DNA from 3 places in the Comamonas sp. A7-5 genome. Region 2 is predicted to be linked to each of the others. Evidence: riboswitches for the same ligand, from Rfam matches in the RefSeq annotation. Region 2 holds a riboswitch; each other region holds the start of a gene.

Region 1 (9,729 bases), on a different contig from region 2:
GCAGAGAACCGGCAGCCACGTCCCAGATGGACAGGCCGGACTCAAAGAAACCGTCGGCAAAGCCGGCAGCCACATAGGCCAGGTCCAGGGCTGCGGAGCCGGGGCGACGCACGCCGGCGGTGCGCTGCATGACTTCGCCCAGCATCAGCATGTATTGCTTGAAGTTGTCGCCACGGCGGAAGGGGAAGCCCGTGGAGATCAGGCAATCACGCAGCTGGGTGCGCTTGGAGACGCGGATGCGGCGCTCGTTCAGATAGGCTCCGCGACCCTTGGTGGCCGTGAACAGGTCGTTGCGGCTGGGGTCATAGATCACGGCGTGCTCGATCTTGCCCTTGTAGGCCAGGGCGATGCTCACGCAGTACACGGGGAAGCCGTGGATGAAGTTGGTGGTGCCGTCCAGGGGATCGATGATCCAGACATGGTCGGAGTTCTTGGCACCATGCTCGCTGCCCGATTCTTCGGCCAGGATGGAATGCTGGGGGTAGGCGTTGAGCAGCGTCTCGATGATGATGCGCTCGGCCGCCTGGTCTACCTCGGTCACAAAGTCGTTCACCTGCTTTTGCGCAACGCGCACCGATTCCACATCCAGTGCGGCACGGTTGATGAGGGCGCCAGCGGCGCGAGCAGCCTTGATGGCCACGTTGAGCATGGGGTGCAGGGAGTTCGACATAAATTGTGAGTGCGTTGGCGATGCAGCCCGGAGCAAAACTGGGCTGAACTACGCGGGTAAGAACGTAAAAGCCGCGACCGGCGATGCGGGGCGGCGACAATGGGTGCAATTCTACCCAGGCTGCGCTTTTTTTGCTTGTTCGTCCCGGCGACCCGAGGGTCTTCTCTGCGGCGCTTGCGGATGCCAGAGAGAGCTGGCCGCGTAGTCTGCTGTCTTATCAAGGCCACAAGTGGGGCCTTTTGCATTGTTCTGCGTTGATGAAAACCCGATTCGTACTGATTGAAACCAGCCATGCCGGCAATGTGGGCGCGGCTGCCCGAGCGCTCAAGACCATGGGCTTCGACGACCTGGTGCTGGTGCGCCCACGCTACAAGAACGTGCTGCGCAAGGAAGAAACCATTCAGCGTGCCAGTGGCGCACTGGATGTGCTGGACAAGGCCCGCGTGGTCGACACCCTGGAGGAAGCCCTGGACGGCATCAGCCATATGTGCGCGACGGCGATGACGCCACGCGACTTCGGCCCGCCCACACGTACTCCGCGCGAGCATTTCGAGTTGCTCCTGAAAGGAGAGCTTGATGTGCGCTCTGTGTCTGAAGTGGACGCAGGTCTGACCGATAACCTGCCCACATCCGGTGCGGCCTGCAACCAGAAGGGCGTGGCTTTTCTGTTCGGTTGCGAGCGCTTTGGCATGAGCAACGACGATGTCTATCGCTGTGATGTGGCGCTGTCGATTCCGTCCAATCCGCAGTTCGGTTCGCTCAATCTGGGCTCGGCCATTCAGGTCGTTGCCTATGACTGGCGTGTGGCACTGGGTGGTTTTCCCGTGGTGGAGCACACGCCTGAGGCGCATCGCGCCGACATGGCCCAGGTGCAGGGTATGCTGGGCCACTGGGAACAGGCCCTGGCCCATATCGGCTTTCTGGACCCGGCAGCGCCCAAGAAGCTCATGCCCAGGCTTAACCAGCTTTTCAACCGCGCGCAGCTGACCCAGGAAGAAATCCATATTCTTCGCGGTGTTGCCAAAGCCATGCTGCAGAGCCAGCCACCAACCCGCTAGACTTCACAAGCTAAACATTTCTCACGTTGTTATTTGATGCTTGATCGCCTGCGCTCCGACATCCAGTGCATTCTTGACCGCGACCCCGCGGCCCGCAGCACCTGGGAGGCCATCACCTGTTATCCGGGGCTGCACGCCATCTGGCTGCAGCGCCCTGCGCACTGGTGCTGGACGCATGGCTTCAAATGGCTGGGGCGCTTCATCTCGCACATGGGGCGCTGGTTCACCGGCATTGAAATCCACCCCGGTGCCGTCATTGGTCGCGAGGTCTTCATCGATCACGGCATGGGTGTCGTGATCGGCGAAACCGCCGTGGTGGGCGATGGCTGCACCATCTATCACGGTGTCACCTTGGGCGGTACCTCGCTCTACAAGGGCGCCAAGCGCCACCCTACGCTGGGCAAGAACGTGGTGGTCAGTGCCGGCGCCAAGGTGCTGGGCGGCTTCGAGGTAGGCGATGGTGCCAAGATAGGCAGCAATGCCGTGGTCATCAAGCCAGTGCCTGCAGGTGCGACTGCCGTGGGCATTCCGGCGCGCATCATTCCCAGCAAGACCGGGCATAGCGCCGATGTGACCGAGCATGAGTCGGCACCCAAGGTCGAGGCCAAGGCGCAAACGGCTGTCGTGATTGACGAGGATTGCGGCAAGAGCGGCTTCACCGCCTATGGCGTGACGGCCGAAGTCGACCCCGTGGCCCAGGCCATGCGCTCTCTGTCCGAAGGCGCTGCCGGCCATGAAAAGCAGATTGCACTGCTGTGGGCCGCCATCGAGAAGCTCTCGATTCAAGGCCATGTCAAGGACTGTGTGCCCTGTGAGTCCGAACGACCCGAGGCATTCCAGAAGGACAAGATCGATCAGATTCTGGGCAAGTAAACCCCAGGCGCTTGTCCATGGATCGCTTGATACTTCTGCTCTGCCAGTGAAAGCCAACGCCTGTCGTTGGCTTTTTTCATGGTGCTTGCCCGTAGTCGATTTGAGGGGCGAAAGCCCTGCCCGTCCGGCCGAGACTGCTTGCCAACTCAAACCCGAGGCAAGCAATGATGAATGTGGAACAGGCCATGCAGCAGCGCCATTCGGTGCGTGCTTTTTTGCCAAGGAGAGTGGATGCGGCGCTGATCAGGGATTTGCTGGCGCAGGCCGGACTTGCGGCTTCAGGCGGCAACCTCCAGCCCTGGCGCGTGATAGCGCTGACGGGGGACAGCCTTCAGGCATTGCGCCAGGCCATGCCTGCGGCGACCCCCAACTCTGATCCGGCCCTGGTCTATCCACCTCAGCTGTGGGAGCCCTATCGCAGCCGCCGCTTTGACAATGGCGAGGATCTCTATCGTTCCATAGGCATGGGGCGTGAGGACAGGAGTGGGCGGCTGCTGCAGCTAGCCCGGAACACCCATATGTTTGGCGCACCTGTAGGCGTATTCGTCGCGGTCGAGAACCGCATGTTGCATGCGCAGTGGGTGGATCTGGGAATCTATCTGCAATCGCTGATGCTGCTGGCTACCGGAAAGGGGCTCGCCACCTGCGCCCAGGGCTTCTGGCGCAATTACAGCGATTTTGTGAGCCGGCATCTGGCGCTGCCGCAGGGCTACCAGATCGCTTTTGGCATGGCACTGGGCTATGAGGACAGCGCGGCACCCATCAACCAGTGGCGCTCCACCAGGGCAGAGCCCGGGGAATGGTGCGAGATGCGCGGGTTCGAATGAGCCTGTCTTGATGCCGGTGCGGGCAGTCGCTTGACGCTTCTTCTTGCGTGGCAAGAAGGCGAGGACGAAGCGCAAGGCATCCAGCCGGGTGCCATGCAGGCAACCCGGCCGCTTCTTCAATGCCGACCGACTACTTCCACAGAGCGCACTTGCTCTCTTCCTTGGTGGTGAAGACCTGGTCGCCGGGCAGGGTCTTGAGCACCTTGAAGTAATCCCAGGCCTTCTTCGATTCGGCCGGTGCCTTGACCTGCAGCAGATACATATCGTGAGCGTAGCGGCCGTCGGGGCGGATCACGCCCTTGGCATAGAAGTCCGATAGCGGCGTGGCCTTGAAGCCGGCCATGATCTTGTCGGCATCCGTCGTGCCCAGCTTCTCGGCCAGCTTCAGATACTGCATGGCGGCCGAGTAGTTGGCTGCCTGCAGCGAGGTGGGCATCTTCTTGAACTTGGCAAAGAAGCGATCCGAGAACTTGCGGCTTTCGGGATTCAGGTCCCAATGCCAGCTGTCGGTGAACATCAGGCCTTCCGTGGCTTTGAGGCCCAGGCTGTGGATGTCGGAGCTGAACAGCAGCAGGCCGGCCAGCTTCATGGTCTTGGTCAGGCCGAACTCGCGTGCCGACTTGATGGCATTGATGGTGTCGCCACCTGCATTGGCCAGGCCCAGAATCTGGGCCTTGGAGTTCTGAGCCTGCAGAAGGAAGGAAGAGAAGTCGGCTGTATTCAGCGGGTGCCTGACGTTGCCCTGCACCTTGCCGCCAGCGGCATTGACCACGCGGGTGGTGTCGGCTTCCAGCGCCTGGCCAAAGGCATAGTCGGCCGTCAGAAAGAACCAGCTCTTGCCACCCAGCTCCACCACTGCCTTGCCCGTGCCCTTGGCCAGCGCCACGGTGTCATAGGCATAGTGCACGAAATAGGGGCTGCACTGGTCGTTGGTCAGGGCCGAAGTGCCCGCGCCGTTGATGATGTAGACCTTTTTCTTCTCATCGGCCACCTTGCCCATGGCCAGACCGGCACTGGAGGTGGTGCCGCCGATCAGCATGTTCATGCCCTGAGTGTCGAACCACTCGCGTGCCTTGCTGGCCGCGATATCGGCCTTGTTCTGGTGGTCGGCCGTCAGCACCTCGACGGGCTTGCCCAGCAGCTTGCCGCCAAAGTCGTCCACGGCCATCTGCACGGCCAGGGCTCCGCCCTTGCCGTCCACATCGGCATAGAGGCCCGACATATCGGTGATGAAGCCGATGCGAATCTTGTCCTGCGCCTGAGCGCCTGCAGCGGTCAGCAGGCATCCCAGTGCCAGCGTCAATGTTCTTGGGGAAAAAGCGGTAGCGGAGCAAACAGAGCGAGGCTTCATCAGAGTCATCTCCTGAGGTGGTGAGTACCCAGTCACTGCGACGGGCAGCCAGCATGGTCGCAGTTGGAGCAGGGCGCGCCATCAGGGCAAGCACCGGGGCGGCTGCGACAAGGTATCCACGGCGACTCGGGAAAATGCCGCAAGCTCCTACACTGCACACCAGCGATTCAGGAAAGTAGAAGAGATGGATATTCGTCAAGCATTGCAGCAGCGTCGTTCGGTGCGCGCTTTTCTGCCGCAGGCCGTGGCTGCTGCCACGGTGCGGGACTTGCTGGAGACCGCAGCACAGGCGCCATCCGGCGGCAATATGCAGCCTTGGCGTGTGACCGCAGTGGGCGGACAGGCGCTCAAGGATCTGTGCGCCAGGGCCAGGGAGACCGAGGCCGTGCAGCGCCCCGGCCTGTCCTATCCACCCGGTTTGTGGGAACCCTACCGCAGTCGCCGCTTTGAAAACGGCGAAGATCTTTACCGTGCAATCAATATCGGCCGCGAGGACAAGGCAGCACGTCTGGCCCAACTGGCCAAGAACGGCCAGATGTTCGGTGCGCCCGTGGGCATTTTCGTGGCCGTGGAGGAGCGCATGGGCTATGCGCAATGGGTGGATCTGGGCATCTATCTGCAGTCCTTCATGCTGCTGGCCGTGGAGAAAGGTCTGGCCACCTGTGCCCAGGGCTTCTGGCGCATGTACAACGACATGCTGATCGAACAGCTGGCATTGCCGGATGGCTACCAGATTGCCTTCGGCATCGCCCTGGGCTACGAGGATGTCAGCGCGCCCATCAACCAGTGGCGCGCAAGCCGTGCTGCCAGCAATGAATGGCTGGTGTTGCAGGGGCTGGATTGAACGGCGGATTAGACGCTTGAGGGTCAGGATAGTTAAACAGCTTCAAGAGTGCGCAAATTGTGGCAAAACCAGCCTATACTGCGTGCAGCTCCGGGGTGTGCGAAAGCGCTGAGATGCCAGTCACTGTGAAAACAGTGCAGGCGAACCCGACGAACTTGATCCGGTTCATACCGGCGGAAGAAGAGCGGGACCCTGACGCAGGGCCGATGGATTGACAGGGCAACTGGCGCGAGTGCCAACCCTGAAAGCCATAGGCACAGCAAACCCCAGGCGCCTCGCGCACTGGGGTTTTGTCTTTTCTGGACAGCCGGTGCGTGAAGAACCAGGCCGAAATTGCAGAATTTCGGCGGCACAGGCCGGATACCCCATAGCGGGCCGGGCCCGTGCAGGGCAAGATCAGAGCAGGGCCGCACTCCACGGAGCGTTTGATGCACTTCAACCGCTTTGAGGAGACTGCGATGAACGCCCCTGATTCCATTTTTACGCCTGCTGCAGGTCATGCCCCCGATGCCGCCCGTTTTGCCGAGCTGCTGGCACAGTCGCGCCAGCCGTTTCCCGCATCGACCAAGAGCTATCTGAGTGGCGCGCTGCATCCGCAGCTGCGTGTGCCGGTGCGCGATATTGCGCTCACCAATGGAGAGCAGGTCAGCGTCTACGACACCTCGGGTCCCTATACCGACCCCGCCATACAGATCGACGTGCGCCAGGGCTTGCCCAGCGTGCGAGGTGCCTGGATCGAAGCGCGCGGCGACAGCGAATACTACGTGGGTCGCCTGCGTGTGGCGCTGGACGACGGCGGCAAGCGCGGCGAGGAAGATGCGCGCGTGGACCAGCTGCGCGCCGAGGCGGCCGCGCTGCAGCGCCAGCCGCGCCGTGCCAAATCTGGCCAGAACGTGACCCAGATGCACTATGCCAAGCGCGGCATCATCACGCCCGAGATGGAGTATGTGGCCCTGCGTGAAAACGGTCGCCGTGAATGGATGGCGCAGTACCAGCAGGACGCGGCGCGCGAGCTGCGCCTGGCCGGCAACAGCCTGGGCGCAGCGATCCCGAAGATCATCACACCCGAATTCGTGCGCGACGAAGTGGCGCGCGGCCGCGCCATCATTCCGGCCAATATCAACCACCCTGAAATCGAGCCCATGGCCATCGGCCGCAATTTCAAGGTCAAGATCAATGCCAACATCGGCAATTCGGCCGTGACTTCCAGCATCGAGGAAGAGGTGGAAAAGCTGGTCTGGGCGATTCGCTGGGGTGCGGACAATGTCATGGACCTGTCCACCGGCAGGAACATCCACACCACGCGCGACTGGATTGTGCGCAACTCGCCCGTGCCCATCGGCACCGTGCCCATCTATCAAGCGCTGGAAAAGGTCGGCGGCATTGCCGAGGACCTGACCTGGGAGATCTTCCGCGACACGCTGGTCGAGCAGGCTGAGCAGGGCGTGGACTACTTCACCATCCACGCCGGCGTGCGTCTGGCCTACATCCACCTCACGGCCCAGCGCCGCACCGGCATCGTCTCGCGCGGCGGCTCCATCATGGCCAAGTGGTGCATGGCTCATCACCGCGAGAGCTTCCTCTACGAGCATTTCGAGGATATCTGCGACATCATGAAGCAGTATGACGTGAGCTTCTCGCTGGGTGATGGCCTGCGTCCCGGCTGCGCGTCGGATGCCAACGACGATGCCCAGTTTGCCGAGCTGGCCACGCTGGGCGAGCTGACGCAGATCGCCTGGAAGCACGATGTGCAGACCATGATCGAAGGCCCCGGCCATGTGCCCATGCACATGATCCAAGCCAACATGACCGAGCAGCTCAAGCACTGCCACGAGGCTCCGTTCTACACCCTGGGCCCGCTGACCATAGACATCGCCCCCGGCTACGACCATATCGCTTCGGCCATCGGCGCGGCCATGATCGGCTGGTTCGGCACGGCCATGCTGTGCTATGTCACGCCCAAGGAGCATCTGGGTCTGCCCGACCGCGACGACGTCAAGCAGGGCATCATCGCCTACAAGATTGCGGCCCATGCCGCCGATGTCGCCAAGGGCCATCCAGGCGCGCGTTCGCGTGACGATGCGCTCTCCCAGGCGCGCTTCGATTTCCGCTGGCAGGACCAGTTCAACCTGGGACTGGATCCCGACACGGCCCAGGCCTACCACGACGAAACCCTGCCCAAGGACAGCGCCAAGGTGGCCCATTTCTGCTCCATGTGCGGACCCAAGTTCTGCTCCATGAAGATCACCCAGGAAGTGCGCGACTTTGCCAAGCAGCAAGGCGTGAGCGCCGAGAACAGCATTGCCGTAGGCATGCAGGCCAAGGCGGCGGAGTTCAATCAGGCGGGCGGCGATTTCTACATTCCCATCGTCAATGCATCGACCGACACCACGGCACGTTGACCTGAGCTGAAGTCGGGCTGCGGCGCTTGTGCATCAGGCGCTTTCGCCCGTCGCCATGAAAAAAGGCAGGCACGAGGGCCTGCCTTTTTGTTCCGTAATGGAGCAGAGTCTGCAGCGCTCGGCTTGGAAAGGAGCGCTGGGGATGCCACCCGTCAGGTCCATCTCGATAAGGCGCAAATATCGCGATGTAAGTTTGTTGCGGGTTGAAACCTGGAGCTGCTGGAACTGCTGCCATAAAAAAACGGACAGCTGCCGCGGCTCGCTGTCCGTTGTTCCGATGCGGGGCGTATGCCTCGCGGGTTCAAGTCACCGCCAGTACTGGCATTTGCTTTCCGCCTTGGTGGTCCAGATCTGCTCGGCCGGCAGCTTCTTGATGATCTTGTAGTAGTCCCAGGTGCCCTTGGACTCGGCTGGCGACTTGACCTGCATCAGGTACATATCGTGCACATAGCGGCCGTCTTCGCGGATATAGCCCTGGCCGAAGAAGTCGTCGATCTTGGTGCTTTTCAAGGTAGCCATGACCTTGTCGGCATCGAGCGTGCCGGCTTTTTCCACGGCCTTGAGGTAGTTCATGGTGGCCGAGTAGTCGGCGGCCTGGATCTCGCTGGGGCGACGTTGGGTCTTGGCCATGAAGGCGTCGGCAAACTTGCGCGAGCCATCGTTCATGTCCCAGTACCAGGGGGCCGTGAACTGCATGCCTTCGGTGTTCTTCAGGCCCAGGCTGTGGATGTCGCTGAAGAAGACCAGCAGGCCGGCCAGCTTCATGTTCTTGGTGACGCCGAACTCCTTGGCCGCCTTGATGGAGTTGATGGTGTCTCCGCCGGCATTGGCAAGGCCCAGGATCTGCGCCTTGCTGTTCTGGGCCTGTAGCATGAAGCTGGAGAAATCGCTGGCGTTGAGTGGCGTCTTGACCGAGCCCAGCACCTTGCCGCCACGCGCTTCGATGATCTTGCTGGTGTCGGCTTCCAGTGCATGGCCGAAGGCATAGTCGGCCGTCACAAAGAACCAGTTCTTGCCGCCGGTGTCCACCACGGCGCCGCCCGTGCCCTTGGCCAGGGCCACGGTATCGAAGGCGTAGTGCACGGTATAGGGGCTGCACTGCTCGTTGGTCAGGGCCGAGCTACCCGCGCCATTGTCGATGAAGACCCGCTTTTTCTCCTGCGCGACCTTGGCCATGGCCAGGGCGGTGGCGGAGTTGGTGCCGCCGAACACCAGGCTGATGCCTTGCGTGTCTATCCATTCGCGGGCCTTGCTGGCCGCGATATCGGCCTTGTTCTGGTGGTCGGCCGTCAGCAGCTCGATGGGCTTGCCCAGTACCTTGCCGCCAAAGTCGTCAATCGCCATCTGTATGGCAACGGCACCGTTCTTGCCTTCCACATCGGCATAGAGGCTGGACATGTCGGTGATGAAGCCGATCTTGACTTTTTCCTGTGCCATGACGGGGGCCGCGAAGGCCGCCGTCAGGGCGAGAGCCAGCAGGCAGGCAGAGGGCGCAGACTGGGACAAGCGATGCATGGAGTCTCCTGAAAATTATGAGAAATGTGGAGAGAGCGTGCAGCGTCCGGGCGGCGGGTGGCCGCTGTCGCTGCATCGCAGCAAACATGCTAGGGGCGGCGATTGCGTCTGGCATCGGGGCAAGCACTTGCGGGAAATCCCAAGGGATACACCAGCTTTGATAGCTGCTAGCGCTTGTTGTTCATGGAT
Region 2 (9,729 bases):
CACTGGCCATGGTGCTGCCCATGCACAGTCTGGAGCCGTTTTTGCTGTTGCTCAGCTCCTGCTTTGTGCCGCTGTTCGGCGTGATGCTGGGTCGCCTGGCCTTTGGCACCGATGCCGTGCAACTGATGCAAAAAGCGCCCGCCATGCGCTGGGATGCCGTGGCCATCTGGGTGCTGGGCATTGCCTTCTATCACCTGCTGCCCTATGTGAGCACGGCCCTGGGCTCGGCCCTGCCCACGCTGGCGCTGACTTTTGTGGTGGCTCTCGCCACACGCCAGCTGCAGCCTCGCTCCGTTGCTGCCTGACTGAAACTCAAAGGCAATAGCATCACACGCGCGGTAGAAAGGCTCTGCAGCCATCTCCTCTGTTCTTACTTGGCGCCCGCCGCCTGCAGCATATGAACCACGGCCTTCTGCCCGCGCTGGCGTGCATGGGCCAGGGCCGTCACCCCATCCTTGTCAGGCAGATTCAGATCCGCCTTCGCGTCGATCAAGGCCCGAATGATGGCCTGATGGCGCGGCCCGCCGTCGCTGAGCACCACGGCTTCCATCAGGCAGGTCCAGCCCAGCCGGTTGACATGGTTCACATTCACGCCGGCGGCGATCAGCGCCTGGGCCGTTTCCAGATGGCCGCGCTCGCAAGCCGGAATCAGGGCCGTGCCGCCATAGCGGTTGGTGCTCTTGAGATCGGCGCCATAGGAAATCGTCATACGCACAATCTCCAGCCGGCCCTGCGCACCGGCCAGCAGATAGGCGCTGTCCTGCATCTGGTTCTGGATATTGGGGCTGGCACCGTGCATCAGCAGCGATCGCGCCACCTCGATATGGTTGGCCGCCGTGGCCAGCAGCAATGGGGTATTGCCCCGGGCGTCCTGCACGTCGACAGGCGCGTTGCCAGCCAGCAGATTGCGCACCGCCACGGCATCGCCCTGCGCGGCAGCGGCCAGCAATTGCTGGCCCAGCATCTGAGGATCCCCGGCTTTTGGCGCCGCAGCGGCGGCAGGTGTTGCAGCCGCTGCAGTCGCCGATGCCCTACTCTGGCAGGCCGTGAGCAGGGTCGCGGCGGCCAGAGCCGTCAATGCAAGCGTCAATCGGGTGGTCAACGAGGCACGCCCATGGGCGCTGGTTGGCTGGTTCATGGCATTCCTTTATGGCTGTCGGGTGTTCAGCCCCTGTCAGCTTTCTACAGGAACTATAGCTAGCCACGCAAGTCCGATGGGGGTTACAGCCTGTTTTCAATCGATAAAAGGAGAATCTGCCCCGTGCCTTGCAACCGCTGGATCCGCACCGCCGCCACTTCAAGCCTGATCGCGCTGGGTGCGCTCACCGCCGGCCTGCTGCCGGCCCTCGCACAAGCCCAGGAATTTGTCAGTATCAAGGGCAAGACCGTGAATGTGCGCGAGCAGCCCAACACCCGCTCCGCAACCCTCTGGGAACTGAGCAAGGGCTATCCGCTGCAAGTCACCCAGCGCAAGGGGCAGTGGCTGCGCGTGAAGGACTACGAGTCCACGCTGGGCTGGGTCCACGCCCCGCTGACCAGCAAGAGCCCGCATATGGTGGTGACGGCGCGCACGGCCAATCTGCGCTCCGGCCCCGGCCAGAAGCACAAGCGCGTGGGCAAGCTGGAGCAGCATGAGGTGCTGCAGACTCTGAAAAAGCAAGGTAGCTGGGCCCAGGTGCAGCGCAGCAACGGCCAGAGCGGCTGGGTGGCCAAGAATCTGGTCTGGGGCTGGTAAGCCCTGCAACACGAACACCCAAAGCAAAGGCCTGCAGCAGCAGGCCTTTTTTGCGGGCGCCGTAATCAGCCTTCGACGATCAGCTGTGCACGCGGCGCATAGCCATGATTGAGGGGGCCGTGACCCTGGCCGGTATAGACCTCGGCTCCCGCCTCGATGGCGCCCAGAATATAGCGGCGCGCCTCGGTCACTGCGGCCTCCAGCGCCAGCCCCTGAGCCAGGAAGGAGGCAATCGCCGACGACAGCGTGCAGCCCGTGCCATGGCCGTTATGGGTGACGATGCGCTGCGACTGCAGGCGCAGATAGTCGCCGACCTGCTGGCCTTGCCGGCCCAGCACATCCATGACCAGATCGCCGCTCAGATGCCCGCCCTTGAGCAATACGGCCGGCGCGCCCATGGCCAGCAGATCGGCCACGGCCGCATCCAGCGCTGCAATGCCGTCGATGTTGCGACCCAGCAGCAAAGCTGCTTCATCCAGATTGGGGGTAATCACCGTCGCCAGCGGGAACAGCTCCTGGACCAGCGCCTGTGCCGTCTCGGGAACGATCAGGCGGTCACCACTGGTGGCCACCATCACGGGGTCCAGCACCACGTTCCTGATACCGTGGCGACGGATCGCATCCGCCACCACGCTCACCACATCGGGGGTTGCCAGCATGCCGATCTTGACGGCATCGACGCCTATGTCCTGCACAACGGCATCGATCTGGCCGCGCACGGTATCGAGCGGAATGCCGTGAATACCCGTCACACCCAGCGTGTTCTGCACGGTGATGGCCGTGATCGCCGTCATGCCGTAGCAGCCCAGAGCCGCACAGGTCTTGAGGTCGGCCTGGATGCCGGCGCCACCGCCGCTGTCCGAGCCGGCTATGGAGAGCACGCGTGCATAGCGCTTTTTTGCGGCGCCGGAGATGGAGGAAGAAGCAATCACTGTCATGGCAAAAATTATCGCCCATGCGCATGGTCAATGCGTGCTGTTTGCGGTTGTGCTGTAATGTCCAACGGACGAAACAGGGGTGTCCCGCAGGCAAGCAGCCTGTGCGGACTGAGAAACACCCTGGGGCTGCGCCAGCCACGGGCTGCGCACCAGAGCACCATCCGTGCCCTGTGCCCCCTGCACCCGATCCAGGTCATGCTGGCGTGGGGAGTTTCACAAGCCGCAAGGCATGCCGCGTTTTGTCCTGCACATGGCCCTGTTCCTGTGTCCGGATGGAAAACGATTTGCACATGTCATTGCTACAAGCTTCTTCAAAGATCGCAATTCTCGGCGGCGGCCTCATGGGCCGTCTGCTGGCTCTGGCCCTGGCCCAGCGCGGTCACGCCATCGACCTCTATGACGCCCATGGCCCGCAAGGCGATGGTGCTGCGGCGCGCGTGGCAGCCGCCATGCTGGCGCCGCTGGCCGAGTCGGCCATTACCGAGCCCGGCGTGGTGCGCATGGGCCAGCATGGGCTCAAGCGCTGGCCCGAGCTGATAGCTCAGCTCGAGCAGCATGTGTTTCTGCAGCAAAACGGCACGCTGATTCTCTGGCACCGCCAGGATCAGGGCGATGCGGCACGCTTTTTCGGCCTGCTGGAGAAAAACCGGCGCATCAACCCCAGCCTGCCGGCCATGCAGGAGAAGACCGGCGCGGCACTGCAGGACTGCGAGCCCGCGCTGCAGGGACGCTTCAACCAGGCCGTCTATCTGCCCGGCGAAGGCCAGCTCGACAACCGTCAGCTGCTGACGGCGCTGGTCGACAAGCTCAGCGCCCTGGGCGTGCAGCTGCACTGGGACAGCCCGCGCGAGGTCGGCGACTTCCGTCCCGGCGAAGCCGGCCAGCCCGACTTCGTGTTCGACTGCCGCGGCCTGGGGGCCCGCAGCCAGTGGAAGCAACTGCGCGGCATTCGCGGCGAGGTGGTGCGCATCCATGCGCCCGAAGTCACGCTGCAGCGCCCCACACGCCTGATCCATCCGCGCTACCCCATCTATATCGCGCCCAAGGAAGATCATCTGTTCGTGATCGGCGCCACCGAGATCGAGTCCGACGATATGTCGCCGGCCAGCGTGCGCTCCACGCTGGAGCTGCTGAGCGCGGCCTATACCGTGCACCCCGGCTTTGCCGAAGGCCGGATTGTGGAGATCGCCACCCAGTGCCGCCCCACCCTGCCCGATAATCTGCCCGCCGTGCGCCTGCTGACGCCGCGCGTCATGGAAGTCAACGGCCTCTACCGCCACGGCTTCATGATCTCGCCCGCCATGCTCGACGTGGTGCTGGAGCTTGTGGACCACAACGACTCGCCGCTGGCGCGCGAGTTCGATGTCGCCGTGCATCGCAGCTGAGCCGCGAGCCCGAACTTTGGCGCACAGCACTTGCACCCCCTGCGCACGCAAGCGCCGCCGTGCAGAGGTTTAACTTAGCACCCGCTTTATTTTCCGTTTCATGCCATGAAGATCACCCTCAATCAGCAAGCCACCGAGCTGCAAGCCCATGCCACCGTGGCCGATGCGCTGGCGCAGATGCAGGCCAAGCCCCCGTTTGCCGTGGCGGTCAACACGGTGTTTGTGCCCAAGACGCAGTACGCCGACCATCCGCTCAACGAGGGCGACAGGATGGAAGTCATCTCTCCGGTGACAGGCGGCTAGAAATGAATCCCCCTGAGTCGCTTCGCGCCTTCCCCCAGGGGACGACACCCTCGCGGCGAGACGGCTCTTGCTCGGTGTCACTGACTTGGCACATGCCTGTTTGAGGCTCACTGGGCTTCACGCCCATTGCGGTACAAAGACAAGAGATATAGATAAATCATGAATACAAAAACCACCGACGACACCCTGGTTCTCTACGGCCAACGTTTTGAAAGCCGCTTGCTGCTGGGCACCTCGCGCTATCCCTCGCCGGCGATTCTCGAAGCGGCTGTGGAGCGTTCCAGGCCCGCCATGGTCACGGCCTCGCTGCGCCGCCAGGGCAGCAATGCGGCCGAGACCGGCGCCAGCTTCTGGGAGCTGCTGCGCAAGCTCAATGTGCCCGTGCTGCCCAACACGGCAGGCTGCATGACCATCCAGGAAGCCGTGACCACGGCCCAGATGGCGCGTGAAGTCTTCGACACACCCTGGATCAAGCTGGAGCTGATCGGCGACGACTACACGCTGCAGCCCGACACGCTCAATCTGGTGGAAGCTGCCTCCATCCTCATCAAGGACGGCTTCCAGGTCCTGCCCTACACCACCTACGACCTGGTGCTGTGCCAGAAACTGGTCGACGTGGGCTGCCAAGCCGTCATGCCCTGGGCTGCGCCCATAGGCACCGGCCGCGGCCCCATCAACCCCTATGCCATGCAGATGCTGCGCGAGCGCCTGAAGGTGCCGCTGATCGTCGATGCCGGCCTGGGCCGTCCCTCCCATGCCTGCACCGTGATGGAATGGGGTTATGACGCCGTGCTGCTGAACACCGCCGTGGCCCTGTCCGAAGATCCCGTGGCCATGGCCGGAGCCTTCTCCGATGCCGTCAATGCCGGTCACGCCGCCTGGCGCGCTGGCGCCATGGCGGAGCAGAACGCCGCCCAGCCCAGCACGCCCGTGCTGGGCACCCCTTTCTGGCATCAGGAATAAAGGCCGGCCCATGGACTCCGCAGAAATCAAGGCCCTGGCGCAAGCCATCATCCACCAGCACAGTGCCAATTTTGGCGCCCAGTTGCACCACGATGCCAACTCGGTCGAGCTGACGCCCCAGCCCGTGCCGCCCGCGCTGCGCCAGGAGCCCGCCTATCTGGCTGCGCTGGAAGCCTGCAGCCAGCTGGGCTTTATCGCCGTGGATGCACAAACACTGGCCCAGGCCTGGCAGTGCCAGAGCGAACGCACCAACCAGTTCGATGTCACCCACTGGCCCGACGCCCCACGCGACTTCGGTCTCGGCAAGGCCGACCCGGCACTGGCTTTTGCCCATTGTCCGCGCGAGCTGGGCCTGTATGGCGTGCTGCCCACGGCCGAATGGGTGGGCCGCATGGCCCGCGCGGGTGTGCCCACGGTGCAGCTGCGTTTCAAGTCCGGCGACAGGGCCGCCGTTGCACAAGAGGTCAAGGCCGCTGTTGATGCCGTCAAGGGCACGCAGGCACGCCTGTTCATCAACGACCACTGGCAGGCCGCGCTGGACGCAGGCGCCTACGGCATCCATGTGGGCCAGGAAGATCTGGACGTGATCGGCCAGCGCGATCTGCAGACCATCCGTAGCTCGGGCACACGCCTGGGCGTCTCCACCCATGGCTACGCCGAGATGGTGCGCGCCCATGCGGTCCAGCCCAGCTATATCGCCCTGGGCGCGGTCTTTCCCACCACGCTCAAGAAGATGGCGACAGCCCCGCAAGGACTGGCGCGGCTGGCGGCCTATGTGCGGCTGATGCAGCAATACCCGCTGGTGGCGATTGGCGGCATTTCCGAGGACCTGTTCCCCGCCGTGCGTGCCACGGGCGTGGGCTCGGTGGCCGTGGTACGCGCCCTGGTCAACGCCCCCGATCCGGAAGCTGCGGCCAAGCATCTGCTGGCGCGCATGCAAGCTGCTGCGTGAATCCACGCACTACTAATTCAATAGCTTGGAGCGCTTGAAAGATAAGAGCTACCAGCTATTTTCACTTAAAGCCACAGATCCATCGCGCCTGAAAAACTCGGCGCATGAAATACCGCAGATGACAAGACTGAATGCCCGCAGCCCGCGGGCATTTTTGTTTTCCGTCGCGCCGCAGCCCGCATGACTGCTGGGTTTTCTTGATCGGCGCAAGCCCTCTTCGCGTTAGAAGCGGACACACAGGTGACAACCCTGAGTCCCGCAGTTGCGGCACAGCCGGTCCCACACGCGACAATGGGGCGGTTACCAGTCACGCATAAGACAGAACATGGACGAGCCAATTCTTAGTATGGAAGAACGTGAGGCGATCAACTCTGGTCGCTGGTTTTCATCCCTTTCGCCCTCTTTGCGGCACGACATTCTTCGATGCGCTTACGTCAAACGATACAAAGATGGCATGCTCATCTGCGCTCGCGGCGAACCGCCCGAGGAGTGGATTGCCTGTGCACGTGGCGCGGTGCGGGTCAGCTCCACCTCCATCACGGGCAAGCAGATCACGCTGACCTATGTGGAGCCGGGCATCTGGTTCGGGGATGTGGCGATTCTGGATGGCGACAAGCGCACGCACGATGCCTATGCCCATGGCGAGACCACGCTGCTGTGCGTATCCAAGGCGGACTTCAAGCGCATTCTGGCAGAGCATGTGGAGTTTTCCGAAGCGATCTTGCGCCTCAATGCACGCCGAGTACGTCAGCTCTACGGTCTGGTGGAAGACCTCAACACCTTGCCGCTGCGCGCGCGCCTGGCCAAGCAGCTGTTGCACCTGACGCGCAGCTATGGCGTGATGAGCCTGTCGGACAGCAACGAGATCCGCATCGGCCTGCATCTGGCGCAGGAGGAGCTGGCGCAGTTGCTGGGCGCCTCGCGCCAGCGCGTGAACCAGGAACTCAAATCCATGGAGCGCGAGGAAGTGATTCGCATCGAACCGGGTGGCCTCATCGTGCGCGACCGGGTGACGCTGCTGCGTATTGCAGACACCGACCACTGATTCACCCCCTGAGCGGCTTTGCCGCTTCCCCCTCTCTCGCTTCGCTGCGCTTGCGGGAGGGGGACGATGCCATCGCCGCGAGGCGGCTCTTGCTCGGCATCTCTGGCGGGTATCGCGCCAGTTTTCACCTTCGTTTCTCTCTTGCCGCGTGCTGCGGCAACTCTCCCCCTTTCACGCATTCGCTCGCTGCACTTTTGTGCAGCGTGGCGGGCTGCGCCTTGCCCATCACAAATCGAACAAAGGACTGAGACAGCATGAGCACTTATGAGCATTTCGTCGGCACCCGCGCGGTTTCCGATCAGCATGCGTTTGATACCAATGCCATGACCGACTGGATGAGCCGGCATGTCCAGGGCTTTGAGGGCCCGCTGCAGGTGGAAATGTTCAAGGGCGGCCAGTCCAACCCCACCTACAAGCTGATCACGCCCGGCCAGAGCTATGTGATGCGCGCCAAGCCCGGTCCCGTGGCCAAGCTGCTGCCTTCGGCCCATGCGATCGAGCGCGAATACCGCGTCATGAAGGGCCTGGCCGGCACCGATGTGCCCGTGCCGCATATGTATGCGCTGTGCGAGGATGAATCCGTCATCGGCCGCGCCTTCTACATCATGGAGTTCATGGAGGGTCGCGTGCTCTGGGACCAGTCCCTGCCCGGCATGACGCCTGCCGAGCGCGGCCAGATCTACGACGAGATGAACCGAGTGATCGCAGCCCTGCACAGCGTGAAGTTTGCCGAGCGCGGCCTGGCCGACTACGGCAAGAGCGGCAATTACTTCGAGCGCCAGATCGGTCGCTGGAGCAAGCAGTATGTGGCCTCCGTCACCCAGCCGATTCCCGAGATGGACAAGCTGATGGAGTGGCTGCCCGCCCATATGCCGGCCAGTGCGCGCGACGAAGGCCGCGTCTCCATCGTGCATGGCGACTACCGCCTGGACAACCTGATGTTCCACCCCACCGAGCCGCGCGTGATTGCCGTGCTGGACTGGGAGCTGTCCACGCTGGGGCATCCGCTGGCCGACTTCAGCTACCACTGCATGAGCTGGCATATACCGGCCGAGCTGGGCCGCGGCATCGCGGGGCTGGACATCGCAGGCCTGGGCATCCCTGCCGAGCACGATTACATCCAGCGCTACTGCCAGCGCACCGGCATTGCCGATGTGGCCACGCTGCAGCGCGACTGGAACTTCTACCTGGCCTACAACATGTTCCGCATCGCGGCCATCCTGCAAGGCATTGCCAAGCGCGTCGAGGCCGGCACGGCCTCCAGCGCCCAGGCCAAGGCCTCGGGCGACACCGCCCGCCCCATGGCGGAGCTGGCCTGGTCCTTCGCTCAGCGCGCCTGACTTTTTATCCACCACCACGCAACTTGACCGTCCCACAACAAAAGGAGCACTCATGGACTTCGACTACTCGCCCAAAACCAAGGACTTGCAGCAACGCCTGCTCAAGTTCATGGACGAACACATCTACCCGGCGGAAAAGGAGTATGCCGAGGAGATGCAGGCCAACACGGCCGCCGGCAAGCGCTGGACGCCGCTGCAAACCATTGAAAAGCTCAAGCCCAAGGCCCAGGCCGCGGGCCTATGGAATCTGTTTCTGCCCGTGGACAGCGCCGAAGCCTCGGGCTACCACGGCGCGGGCCTGACCAATCAGGAATACGCTCCACTGGCCGAAATCATGGGCCGTGTGCCATGGGCTTCCGAAGTCTTCAACTGCTCCGCGCCGGACACCGGCAATATGGAGACCATTGCCCGCTACGGCAGTGCCGAGCTCAAGGAGCGCTGGCTCAAGCCCTTGCTGGAAGGCAAGATCCGCTCGGCCTTCGCCATGACCGAGCCCGAAGTCGCCTCCTCCGACGCCACCAATATCTGCACGCGCATCGAGCGCCAGGGCGACGAATACGTGATCAACGGCCACAAGTGGTGGATCTCGGGTGCCGGCGATCCTCGCTGCCAGGTCTTCATCACCATGGGTAAGACCGACCCCGAAGCGGCCAAGCATTCGCAGCAGAGCATGATCATCATCCCGGCCGATGCCAAGGGCATACGCATCGAGCGCCCGCTGAACGTGATGGGCTATGACGATGCGCCCCACGGCCATATGGAGATGTATTTCGAGAACGTGCGCGTTCCCGTCGGCAATATCTTGCTGGGCGAAGGGCGCGGCTTCGAGATCGCCCAGGGCCGCCTGGGCCCGGGCCGCATTCACCACTGCATGCGCCTGATCGGCCTGGCCGAGCGTGCGCTGGAGCTGATGTGCAAGCGCGCCAGCAGCCGCGTGGCCTTCGGCAAGAGCGTGGCCCAGCAGACCGTGACGCAGGAGCGCATTGCCGAAGCGCGCTGCAAGATCGACATGGCGCGCCTGCTGACGCTCAAGGCCGCCTGGCTGATGGATGTGGCCGGCAACAAGGT
Region 3 (9,729 bases), on a different contig from region 2:
GCACAGCAGGCCGCCGATCAAGGAGGCGATGAAGGCGCTCAGCGCCGTGCGACGTGGCGTGCTCTGCGGCAGGGTGGCCATGATGGCGCCGGTCACGGCGGCGGCCAGCATATAGCCGATCAGATAGCCGGCAGAAGGCGCCATGAAGACGCCGATGCCGCCGCGGCCGCCCGACAACAGGGGCAGGCCCACGGCCACGGCCGCGAGAAACAGCGCCATGGACTGCAGGCCGCGCCAGGGGCCGAGCATGACGCCTGCCAGCATCACGCCCAGCGACTGGATGGTGATGGGCACGCCGAACGGCAGGTCGATCTTGGGGATCAGGCCCATCACGGCCATCAGGGCGGCGAACAGCGATACCTGAGCCATGGAGCGTGCGCCGCCGCGCGATACGGTGTGAGAGGGAGTGGTAGTCATCAATGCTCTCCTAGAAACCCAGTCTTGCCCAGAGGGCGTCGGCTACACGGCGCGTGGCCTGCAGCATATGAATCGTCAGCGGTGCAATCAGGCGCAGGCCGCCGCTTTTGCCGGTGCGCAGGCGGTATGCCTCGTCCAGCTTTGTCCATTGCACAAAGAAATGTTCGGTAAAGCGCAGCATGAGTGCAAGCTGCATGGCCACGCGCTCGGTGGGGATGCCCAAGCGGGCCAGCGGGGCGAGCAGCCATTCCAGTACCTCGACCAGATCGCTGGGGCGGGTGGTGATGGTCAGCGCAATGCCCAGGGTCGAGGCGCAGATCAGTCGCAGACTGCTGACGGCTGCCAGCAAAGGGTTGCCCATGAAGGCATGAAAGCCCGCCACCAGCAGCGCCGCGACGATAACCGAGCGCATCAGCCGGCGCGCCACCTGTGTGGCCTGACCCAGCGATATCCAGAGAACCAGGCAAGCCACGCCGCAGCACGCCAACGCCCAGGGGTTGGCTATCAGAAACAACAGCGTACCGAAAACCCCCAGCAGCAAGAGCTTGAGGCCGGCCGACCAGCGATGCAGCCAGGTCGCAACTTCGCTGTAGAGGCTACCCATGCAGGTCTCCGTGCGGGCTTTTCTTCAGCAACTGCTCCTGTACGGAGGTCTCGTAGGCGCTGCAGATGTCGCGGCCAGGGCCGTCGCCACGCAGCCGGCCTTGCTCCAGCCAGATCACGCGCTCAAAGTCGCGCACATGGTCAAGCACATGGGTGGAGACCAGCACCTGTTGCGGTGCGGTGGCAATATCCTGGGCCAAGCGGGCCTGACCGGGCAGGTCCAGGCTGGCAAAGGGCTCGTCCAGCAGCAGCAGTTGCGGCGCCGCAATCAGCAGCGAGAGCCAGCACACCTGCTGGCGCTGGCCCTGGCTCAGACTGCTGACGGCCCGCTCGGCCCAGTGGGCCAGGCCGCGTGCGGCCAGCAACTCGCGCGCCCTGGCTCTGGCTTGCTGCTTGCTCAGGCCCTGGGGGCGAAGGCCCAGGGCCAGTTCTTCCTCCACGGTAGGGAAGATGATCTGATCGTCCGGATTCTGGAACATCAGGCCGATCAGGCCGGGCTTGTGCTCGCGCGCCTGCAGCAAGGGCATGCCATCCACCAGTACTTGTCCGGCCTGGGGCAGCTCGAGCCCGCAAAGCAGGCGGAACAGGCTGGACTTGCCCGCGCCGTTGTTGCCGATCACGCCAATGCGCGTTTCAGTCAGGCTAAGGCTCAGGCCGTCAAACACCTGGGTCTGGCCGCGCTGCAGCCGTATATCGACCAACTGCACACCCTTTTGGGTGGGGCTTTGCAATCCATCACTCATACATCAGCTCCAACTGCGGGAATGGCAGGGCTGCAAGGCGCCGGGCTGGAATGTGGATCACAAGAAACGAAAAGGACTGACATACGGGGGAAATCTGAAACTGTGCCCGGCTTCAAACATACGAGGCAGCGCTGGTGGCGGATTCTAGCGCTGTGAATTTGCTTTCAAAAGCCCGCCATCTGAGCTCTTTTTATGTGAATTTTCTATAAGAATTGATTTCTTTACCTGGAGCGGATGTCTGTTGTCATTTGGCCCGCATTTCGTGGCAGTTGTACCCCTGATGACTGCGTGTTGCAGAGTGAAGAATTTCTGTGTGCCGTTCTTGCCTGCTTCAGGGGCTAACTTCGCTCAAACTGCATACGCACCGGCATGGAAATTGATGCGATTGACTGTGTTTTGACGTGGCTTGCAGGGCTGATGAGCGCAAGTTTGTTGCCGGCGCCTGTCGTCTGGCAGGCAAACCGGGGCGGGATTGGCGGCTTTCGGGCTCAAGCAGGCAATGTACAAGCACCAGAATTTTTCTGAAAAAATCGCTTTTGATCTATCCGGATGTGAAAAAAGCGGGCTCTAGGCCCGCTTTCTGCTGTCCGGCAAAGCCGGATGACATGTTTAGAACTGGTAGCTGAGGCTGGTGCCGGCCATCCATTGACGTCCCGGAGCGGGCTCGTAGTAACGTCCGTTGCCTTCGTTGACGATGACCGAGCCCACATAGTTCTTGTCTGCGAGATTGTCGATGCGGGCAAAAGTGCTGAGCTTCCAGGCGCCCAGGCGTTTGGTGTAGCCAACGCTCAGGCTGGCCACGTTGTAGCTGGGGGCATAGACCTGGTTCTTGTCGTCGGCGGCAATACGGCCCACATGACGCCAGTCCAGGCCCACACGCCAGTCGGTGGCGGGAAGCCATTCCAGTCCCAGGTAGCCCAGATGCCTGGCCGTGCCGGCAATACGGTTGCCGGCGGGAGTGCAGTCCTGGCCCTTGCTGTCGCAATAGCCGCTGCGCAGGCTGGCATCAAGCAAGGTCAGCGCGCCGCTCAGGCGCAACTGGGGCATCAGCCAGGTGCTGGTGCTCAGCTCCATGCCGCGGCGGCGGGTCTTGCCGGCATTCTGATAAGAGGTGCGGCCGTTGTCGTTGCTGGCCACCACAATTTCATCGTCGGTGCTGGTCTGGAACAGCGCGGCAGACCAGTCGCCGCGCAGTCCGGCCACATTGAAGCGTTGCTTGATGCCCAGCTCGGCACTGGTCGATACCGCAGGTTTGAGGCCGAAGTTCAGACCGCCGGCCAGATCGGGGCGGTACGAGATCTCGTTGAAGGTCGGTGTTTCCATGCCGCGACCCAGAGAGGCATAGATATTGGTGTCCTGATTGAGCTCGTGCTGGAGCGAAACAACCGGCAAGAGCTTATGGAATCCGGCATTGCCGCTGTCATTCTTGTCGGCCAGGAAATGGTCGCGCGATTGGAACTGCACATTGCTCCAGCGCAGGCCGGCATCGAGCTTCCAGCGCGGTGCAAAGGCCCAGGAGGCTTGCAGATAGGGGTCTATGCTGGTGAGGGTGTTGCGCTCGTCGCGCACCAGCTCGCCGACCACGCCCAGCTGGTTGCCCGCAAAGTTCTTGTAGCCCTGGCGGTCTTCCCTGACAGTGTTGGCGGCCAGGCCAGCAATCAGGCTCAGGCTGCCGCTGCCCAGCTCGTATTTGCCGCTCCAGCGCGCATCGATGCCGCCATAGTCGCGCTTGAGGCCGATCACTCCGCCTCTGTAGCCGGTCTGCGATGCCTTGGGTGTGGACTGGAACTGCATCATTTCGCGCTGACCGGCATAGGCCATGAGGCGCAGCGCCTGGCCGCCGTCCAGCTGGCGCTCATAGGTCAGGCCGGCCTGGGTCTGCTTCACGCTTTTGCGCGAGTCGTAGAGCAAGGGGTTGGACGCCACAGCCTTCGGATTTGCCGCCCAGTCCTTGGGCGTGATGCCGCCCGGGTCCTTGGCATCGATGTCCACATGATTGGCTACCAGGGTCAATTGGCTGTATTCGTCGGGCTTGACATCGATGCGGGCGTTGAACAGGTTTTTGTCCGCCGCGCTCTGGGCCCGGTAGCCGTCGGTGAGAAAACGGCTGGCGCTGAGCACATAGCCAATCCCGTTGGTTTCGCCCTTGGCCTTGAGGCCCAGGCGCTTCTGGCCGTCGCTGCCCAGTGCAAAGCTGCTTTGCACCGAGGGCGCGCCTTCACCACGTTCGGTATAGGCATTGATCACTCCGCCAGAGGCGTTGCCGTAGAGGGCGGAGTAAGGACCGCGCAGCACTTCCACGCGCTCCAGCGAGGCGATATCGATATTGTTGGTCTGACCCTGGCCATCGGGCATGGTGGAGGGGATGCCGTCCACATAGATCTGAATGCCGCGCACGCCGAAGGTGGATCGTGCGCCAAAGCCGCGAATCGACAGCTGCAGGTCTTGCGCGTAGTTCTGGCGGTTCTGCAGCTGCAGACCCGGAGCTGCACTCAGGGACTCCGAGAGATTGACCTGCAGATTGCGCTCGCGCATGCGCTCGCCGTCGAGCACGGTCACGGAGGCCGGGGTTTGCTCAAGTGCAGACTCCTGCAAGGTGCTGCGCACGGTGACTTCGGACAACTGGGGCAGTTCCGGCTGGGCGGCGGCTTGCTGGGCTGTTGCGGACTGTGCCGTCAGCAGCAGTCCGGCGGCGGCCACAGGCCAGCCTGTCAGATGACAAAGGCGCGAAAAATGCATGTGAATATCTCTGGGGCTTGGGGCGGGCGTTCAGTGCCCTGGATGGCTTGCAAGCTCTGCTGACGCCGACATGCCGCGCTTTCAGGCGTGGCGTACCTGCGTGATTGTCGGCGCCGTGGCAGGTTAGGTCTCAGGCAGCTTGCGGTGCTGGGTCGATTGTATTTGGGCAGCAGTATTTTGATGTTTTTGCCCTGTATGTCCTTCTTGCCCGTGCTGGAGCATTACCCCAGGTTACAAGTGACGCGACTTTCATGCGGCGGTGCAGGCCCCTTGCAGTGATGCCGTTGGGGTAAGATGGCGCCGCGCTCCGGGGTGCACGCCAGTGCTGAGATCTACACCCGCGAACTTGACCCGGTTCATACCGGCGGAAGAAGAGCTTGCAAGCTGACCTCAGGGCAGTGCGTTCTCGCATGGTCAGCAAGCCTTCGGAGCATGACGTCCCCGCTCTCGAAGGAATTTCATGGACAAGGCCGCTTCGCTGGTCGCAGATCTGCTTGCTTTCATCGCAATGGATGACTGCACCGACGACCAGTTCAATCAACTCGCCCTGCGCCTCTTCGCCTACCAGTACGAATGCAATGCGCCGTTTCGCAGCTTTTGCCAGCGACGCGGCGCCACGCTGCGCAATGTCAGGAGCTGGCGCGATGTTCCGGCCGTGCCCATCGATGCCTTCAAGGCCATGGAGCTGCGCAGCGAGCCGCCGTCGCCCGCCGAGCGCGTATTCATGACCAGCGGCACCACGGGCCGCGCTGCGCGCGGACGTCATTTCCATCCGCAGCTCGATGTCTACGACCTGTCCATGAAGCGCTATTTCGCCAGACGTTTCATGCAGGGTCTGGAGCGCATGCCCATGGGCATTCTGTTTCCCGATGAGCAGGCCATGCCCAATTCCTCGCTGGCCCACTATCTGGCCCTGGCCTGTTCCGAATTCGGCTCGGCAGGCAGCCGCTACTATCTGAATTCGGAAGGGCTGGACATGCCGGCCCTGTGTGCCGCGCTGGATGAGTCCGAGCGCAGCGGCCAGCCTTTTGCGCTGCTGGGCGCGAGCTTCAGCCTGGTCCATGTGATGGATGCCCTGCGCGAGCAGGGCCGCAGCTTTCGCCTGCCTGCAGGCAGCCGCGTACTGGATACGGGCGGCTACAAGGGGCAGTCGCGCGAGCTGCCGCTCGAGCAGTTCTATGCCGAGCTTTCGCAGCTGCTGGGCGTGCCGCGCAGTCTGTGCATCAATATGTATGGCATGACCGAGCTGAGCACCCAGTTCTATGACGATGGCAATGCGGTACTGCCTTCGGTCAAGTCCGGTCCGCACTGGATTCGCTCGCGTCTGGTGGAGCCGATCACCGGCAGGGATGTGGCAGCTGGTGAGCGCGGCATTCTGGTGCATTGCGATCTGGCCAACTACAACGCGGTGACCACCATCCTGACCGAGGATGTGGGCCTGTGGGCCGGTCCGCAGGAAAAAGACGGCTTTTTGCTGCTTGGGCGCGCCGAGGGCGCCGCCGCCAAGGGATGCTCGCTGGCGGTTGAAGAGTTTGTGAAAGCTGCCGGCGCATGAGCAAGCAGCGCAAGGTGCAGCGTATCAAGGCAGGCTATCTGCCGGGCCTGGGCGACGAGGAAGTGCAGTGGCAGACGCTGGACTTCACGTCTCGGGACGGGCGGGTGCTGCAAGTCAGCGTTCCCGTGCTGACGGCGCCGCAGATGCAGGCACTGGCCTGCCGTGTGCGCAAGGCCGCGGCCGCCCATCTGCGCCCCATGCCGGTGGCCGATATCATCGATGCCGTCGATCGTGCGATGGCCCGCCTGCTTGACCGTAACGACATCTACCGCCAGCAGGCCGAAGCCTGGCTGCCCGTGGTCAGCGGCTATGACGCCGATATGGTGCGGCTGGGGCTGACAGGATTTTTCAAGACCTTTCGTGCAGCGCAGCTCAAGCGCTTTGTGGCCGAGGATTTTGCCAATCCGGCGGTACTCGATGGTTTTCAACCGGCAGCCAAGGGCGGGGCCGTACGTGCTTTCGGCCCGGATCTGCTGGTGCATAGCTGGGCCGGCAACGTACCTGCGCTGTCGCTGTGGAGCCTGGTCTGCGGCTTGCTGGTCAAGGCCCCTGCGATTGGCAAGCTGGCCAGTGCCGAGCCTTTGTTTGCGGGCTGGTTTGCACGCTTGCTGGCAGAGGTCCACCCGCCGCTGGCCGATTGCCTGGCCGTGGTGTGGTGGCGCGGTGCAGGTGGCGAGGAGGCCGACGCGCTCTATACCCAGGCCGATACGGTGCTGGCCTATGGCGGCAACCAGACGCTGGATGCGTTGCGTCGTCGCCTGCCCGTGACGACGCGCTTTTTGCCCCATGGCCACAAGCTGGGCTTTGGCTTGATCGACGCGCAGGCGCTGGATACGCTCAAGGCTCCGGCCATGGCAAGGCTGGCGGCCTGGGACGTGATGCGCTATGACCAGCAGGGCTGCTACTCGCCCCATGTGTTCTATGTGCAGCGTGGGGCGCCGGTCTCTGCGCGTGCTTTTGCCGACTATCTGGCAGCCGAGCTTGCCAATCTGCAGCGACGATTTGCACGCCGCGAGCTGGATCTGGAAGAAGGGGCGGCGCTGGCACGCTGGCAGCAGAACATGGAGTGGGGCGGTGAAGCACACCAGTTGCTGGGGCCTGTGGATGCGCCCTGGAGCGTTGCCTACAGCGAGAGTCTTCAGCCCTTGGCACCGACCGCGCTGTACCGCACGATTGCCGTGGTGGCTGTGGACCGGCTCGATGCCGTGCTGCCCGTGGTGGCCGCTCAGCGCGACTATCTGCAGACCGCCGGCATTGCTGCCGGCCCCGAAGAGCTGTACCGCCTGGCGGGGCTGCTGGGTGCGGTTGGCGTCACGCGTATCAGCGCCATCGGCTCCATGAGCATGCCCGAGGCGGGCTGGCACCATGACGGGCGCTTCAATCTGCTGGATCTGGTGCGCATGACGGAGATCGAGCAGTCGGCAGAACTGGCGGCCCAGCCGCTGGCCTCTTATGCGGACTGAGGGAGTGGATACAGCCGTGGCATTCATGGAGTTCAAGCAGGCCCGATACAGCTACCCAGGGCGAGCGCCGGTGGTGGATGGCGTGGACTGGCAGATCGGGGCAGGAGAGTTTCACTGCCTGCTGGGGCGCAGCGGCTGCGGCAAGACCACGCTGCTCAAGCTGGCGGCAGGCCTGCTCCGGTCCCAGTCGGGCCATGTCTTGCTGCGCGGCAGCGAAGTGGCAGCGCCGGGGCCGCAACTGGGCTTTATGTTCCAGGCGCCGACGCTGCTGGACTGGCATACGGTGATCGACAACGTGCTGCTGCCTGTGTCGCTGCAGCGCAAGCCCACGCAGCAGGATCAACAGGCGGCCATGCAGTTGCTGGAGCAACTGGGTCTTGCCGAACATGCTTCGCTCTATCCGCGTCAGCTCTCGGGCGGACAGCAAAGCCGGGTGGCGCTGGCACGCGCCCTGATTCTGGAGCCGCCGCTGCTGCTGCTCGACGAGCCTTTTGCGGCGCTGGATGCCATCACGCGTGCCGAGCTGCAGGACGATTTGCTGCGCACCTGCCAGCGGCATGGCACGACGGTGCTCTTCGTCACCCACGACATTAACGAGGCTGTCTATCTGGGTGACCGTATTGCACTCATGCATGGTGGCCGCATCGTGGACGACTGGTCTGTCGAGTTGCCACAGCCTCGCCAGCAGAGCCTGCGTCATGGCGCGGCGTTCAACGACTATTGCGCGCGCATTCGCACATCCATGGACCGGGGTGGCGCATGAGCGGCCTGCTGAACAGAACACATTGGCTGTCTGCATCGCTTTTGATAGCTGTGATCGCAATGTGGGAGCTGGCTGTGAGGCAATTTGGCTTGTCGGCGCTGGTCTTGCCTGCACCCTCGGCAGTGGCGCTGTCCCTGTGGTCGGGTCTCGCGTCCGGCTATTTCTGGCCGCATCTCTGGGCGACCTTGCAGGCCTTGCTGCTGGGCCTGCTCATAGGCAGCGCCGTAGGTCTGCTGTCCGGTATGGCGCTGGCCGAGTCCGAGTTGCTGGAGCGCGTGCTCAAGCCCTATGTGGTGGTCAGCCAGGTCGTGCCCAAGCTGGCCCTGGCGCCATTGTTTGTGCTGTGGTTCGGCTTCGGCATGTTGCCGACAGTGCTGATCACGGCGCTGATCTGCTTTTTCCCATTGATGGAAAACACATTGACGGGCCTGCGGCAGGTGGATGGCCAGCGCCTGCAGCTGTTTCGCATGCTGGGCGCAACCAGGCTGCAGACCTTGCTGCGCCTGAAACTGCCGACCGGGCTGCCCGCGATTCTGGCCGGGCTGCGCGTGGCCGTCGTGCTGGCGCTGGTCGGTGCCGTGGTGGCCGAGTTCATGGGTGCAAGCCAGGGCCTGGGCGCCGTGGTCATTGCTGCCCAGGGAATGATGGACACCACGCTGATGTTTGCGGCGCTGGTGCTGATCGCCGCCATGGGCCTGCTGCTGTATCAGGCCTGCCTTGTTCTGGAGCGCTATTTGCTGCGCTCTCATCACTTTTCAACCTCGCAGTCGGGCGACCGGGCCTGACTGCATCTTCAAACCATTTGTCATGCACTCCAGCAACCAGACTTCGTTCATCTCTCGCCGCAGCCTGCTCGGCGCCTGTGCAGGCCTGAGCGGCCTTGCCATGACCGGCACCAGCATGGCGGTTCCTCTGCAGGGCAAGATTCGCCTGGCCGGCTGGAGCAAGCCCATCAGCGAGATCACCAATATTCTGGTCGAGCCCGAAAAAGGTTTCTTCAAGGCGAATGGCGTGGAGCTGGCCTATCTGCCCGGAGCAGGCGGCGGCGATGCGATCCGCAATATCCTCAGCGGCCAGGCCGACGTGGCGTTCACCGACCCCGGCTCCTTCTTCATGGCTCTGGACAAGGGCGAGAAGCTGGTGGCGATCTACGACATCTATCCGCAGAACGTGTTCAATGTGGTTTCGCTCAAGTCCTCGGGCATTCGCAAGCCCGCAGACCTCAAGGGCAAGAAGATCGGTGTCTACAGCCTTGCCAGCGGCACGCGCCAGAACCTGTTGGTGATGCTGCATCAGGCCGGCCTCAAGGAGTCGGATGTGAGCATTGTCGTGACCGGCCTGTTGAACTTTGCGCCCCTGATGCAAGGGCAGGTTGACGCCACGGCCGCCACGGATACCGGTCTGGCCGTGGGACTGCGCAAGGGCATAGGCGATGTCAATGTGATG

The links. Region 2 has a riboswitch for thiamine pyrophosphate ahead of AAIL67_RS10210 (FAD-dependent oxidoreductase). Riboswitches for the same ligand answer to the same signal wherever they lie in the genome.
Region 1: it holds a riboswitch for thiamine pyrophosphate, as region 2 does, so the genes downstream of both, thiC (phosphomethylpyrimidine synthase ThiC) here and AAIL67_RS10210 (FAD-dependent oxidoreductase) in region 2, are expected to answer to the same signal.
Region 3: it holds a riboswitch for thiamine pyrophosphate, as region 2 does, so the genes downstream of both, AAIL67_RS00970 (long-chain fatty acid--CoA ligase) here and AAIL67_RS10210 (FAD-dependent oxidoreductase) in region 2, are expected to answer to the same signal.

What each region holds. Positions count from the first base shown of each region.
Region 1 covers NZ_JBCPWO010000012.1:41,979-51,707, reverse strand. The annotation lists gene AAIL67_RS18525 (inositol monophosphatase family protein) at 1-670, opposite strand, end outside; gene AAIL67_RS18520 (RNA methyltransferase) at 928-1,728, shown strand; gene cysE (serine O-acetyltransferase) at 1,765-2,601, shown strand; gene AAIL67_RS18510 (nitroreductase) at 2,769-3,428, shown strand; gene AAIL67_RS18505 (ABC transporter substrate-binding protein) at 3,559-4,779, opposite strand; gene AAIL67_RS18500 (nitroreductase) at 4,964-5,623, shown strand; TPP riboswitch at 5,705-5,822, shown strand; gene thiC (phosphomethylpyrimidine synthase ThiC) at 6,082-8,025, shown strand; gene AAIL67_RS18490 (ABC transporter substrate-binding protein) at 8,332-9,540, opposite strand.
Region 2 covers NZ_JBCPWO010000004.1:452,286-462,014, forward strand. The annotation lists gene AAIL67_RS10190 (cytosine permease) at 1-305, shown strand, start outside; gene AAIL67_RS10195 (ankyrin repeat domain-containing protein) at 371-1,138, opposite strand; gene AAIL67_RS10200 (SH3 domain-containing protein) at 1,262-1,735, shown strand; gene thiD (bifunctional hydroxymethylpyrimidine kinase/phosphomethylpyrimidine kinase) at 1,801-2,673, opposite strand; TPP riboswitch at 2,739-2,900, shown strand; gene AAIL67_RS10210 (FAD-dependent oxidoreductase) at 2,964-4,058, shown strand; gene thiS (sulfur carrier protein ThiS) at 4,164-4,361, shown strand; gene AAIL67_RS10220 (thiazole synthase) at 4,521-5,324, shown strand; gene thiE (thiamine phosphate synthase) at 5,335-6,276, shown strand; gene AAIL67_RS10230 (Crp/Fnr family transcriptional regulator) at 6,602-7,321, shown strand; gene AAIL67_RS10235 (phosphotransferase) at 7,576-8,661, shown strand; gene AAIL67_RS10240 (acyl-CoA dehydrogenase family protein) at 8,714-9,729, shown strand, end outside.
Region 3 covers NZ_JBCPWO010000001.1:225,309-235,037, reverse strand. The annotation lists gene AAIL67_RS00990 (biotin transporter BioY) at 1-417, opposite strand, end outside; gene AAIL67_RS00985 (energy-coupling factor transporter transmembrane protein EcfT) at 428-1,021, opposite strand; gene AAIL67_RS00980 (ABC transporter ATP-binding protein) at 1,014-1,763, opposite strand; gene AAIL67_RS00975 (TonB-dependent receptor) at 2,373-4,502, opposite strand; TPP riboswitch at 4,801-4,892, shown strand; gene AAIL67_RS00970 (long-chain fatty acid--CoA ligase) at 4,963-6,057, shown strand; gene AAIL67_RS00965 (acyl-CoA reductase) at 6,054-7,520, shown strand; gene AAIL67_RS00960 (ABC transporter ATP-binding protein) at 7,510-8,283, shown strand; gene AAIL67_RS00955 (ABC transporter permease) at 8,280-9,068, shown strand; gene AAIL67_RS00950 (ABC transporter substrate-binding protein) at 9,091-9,729, shown strand, end outside.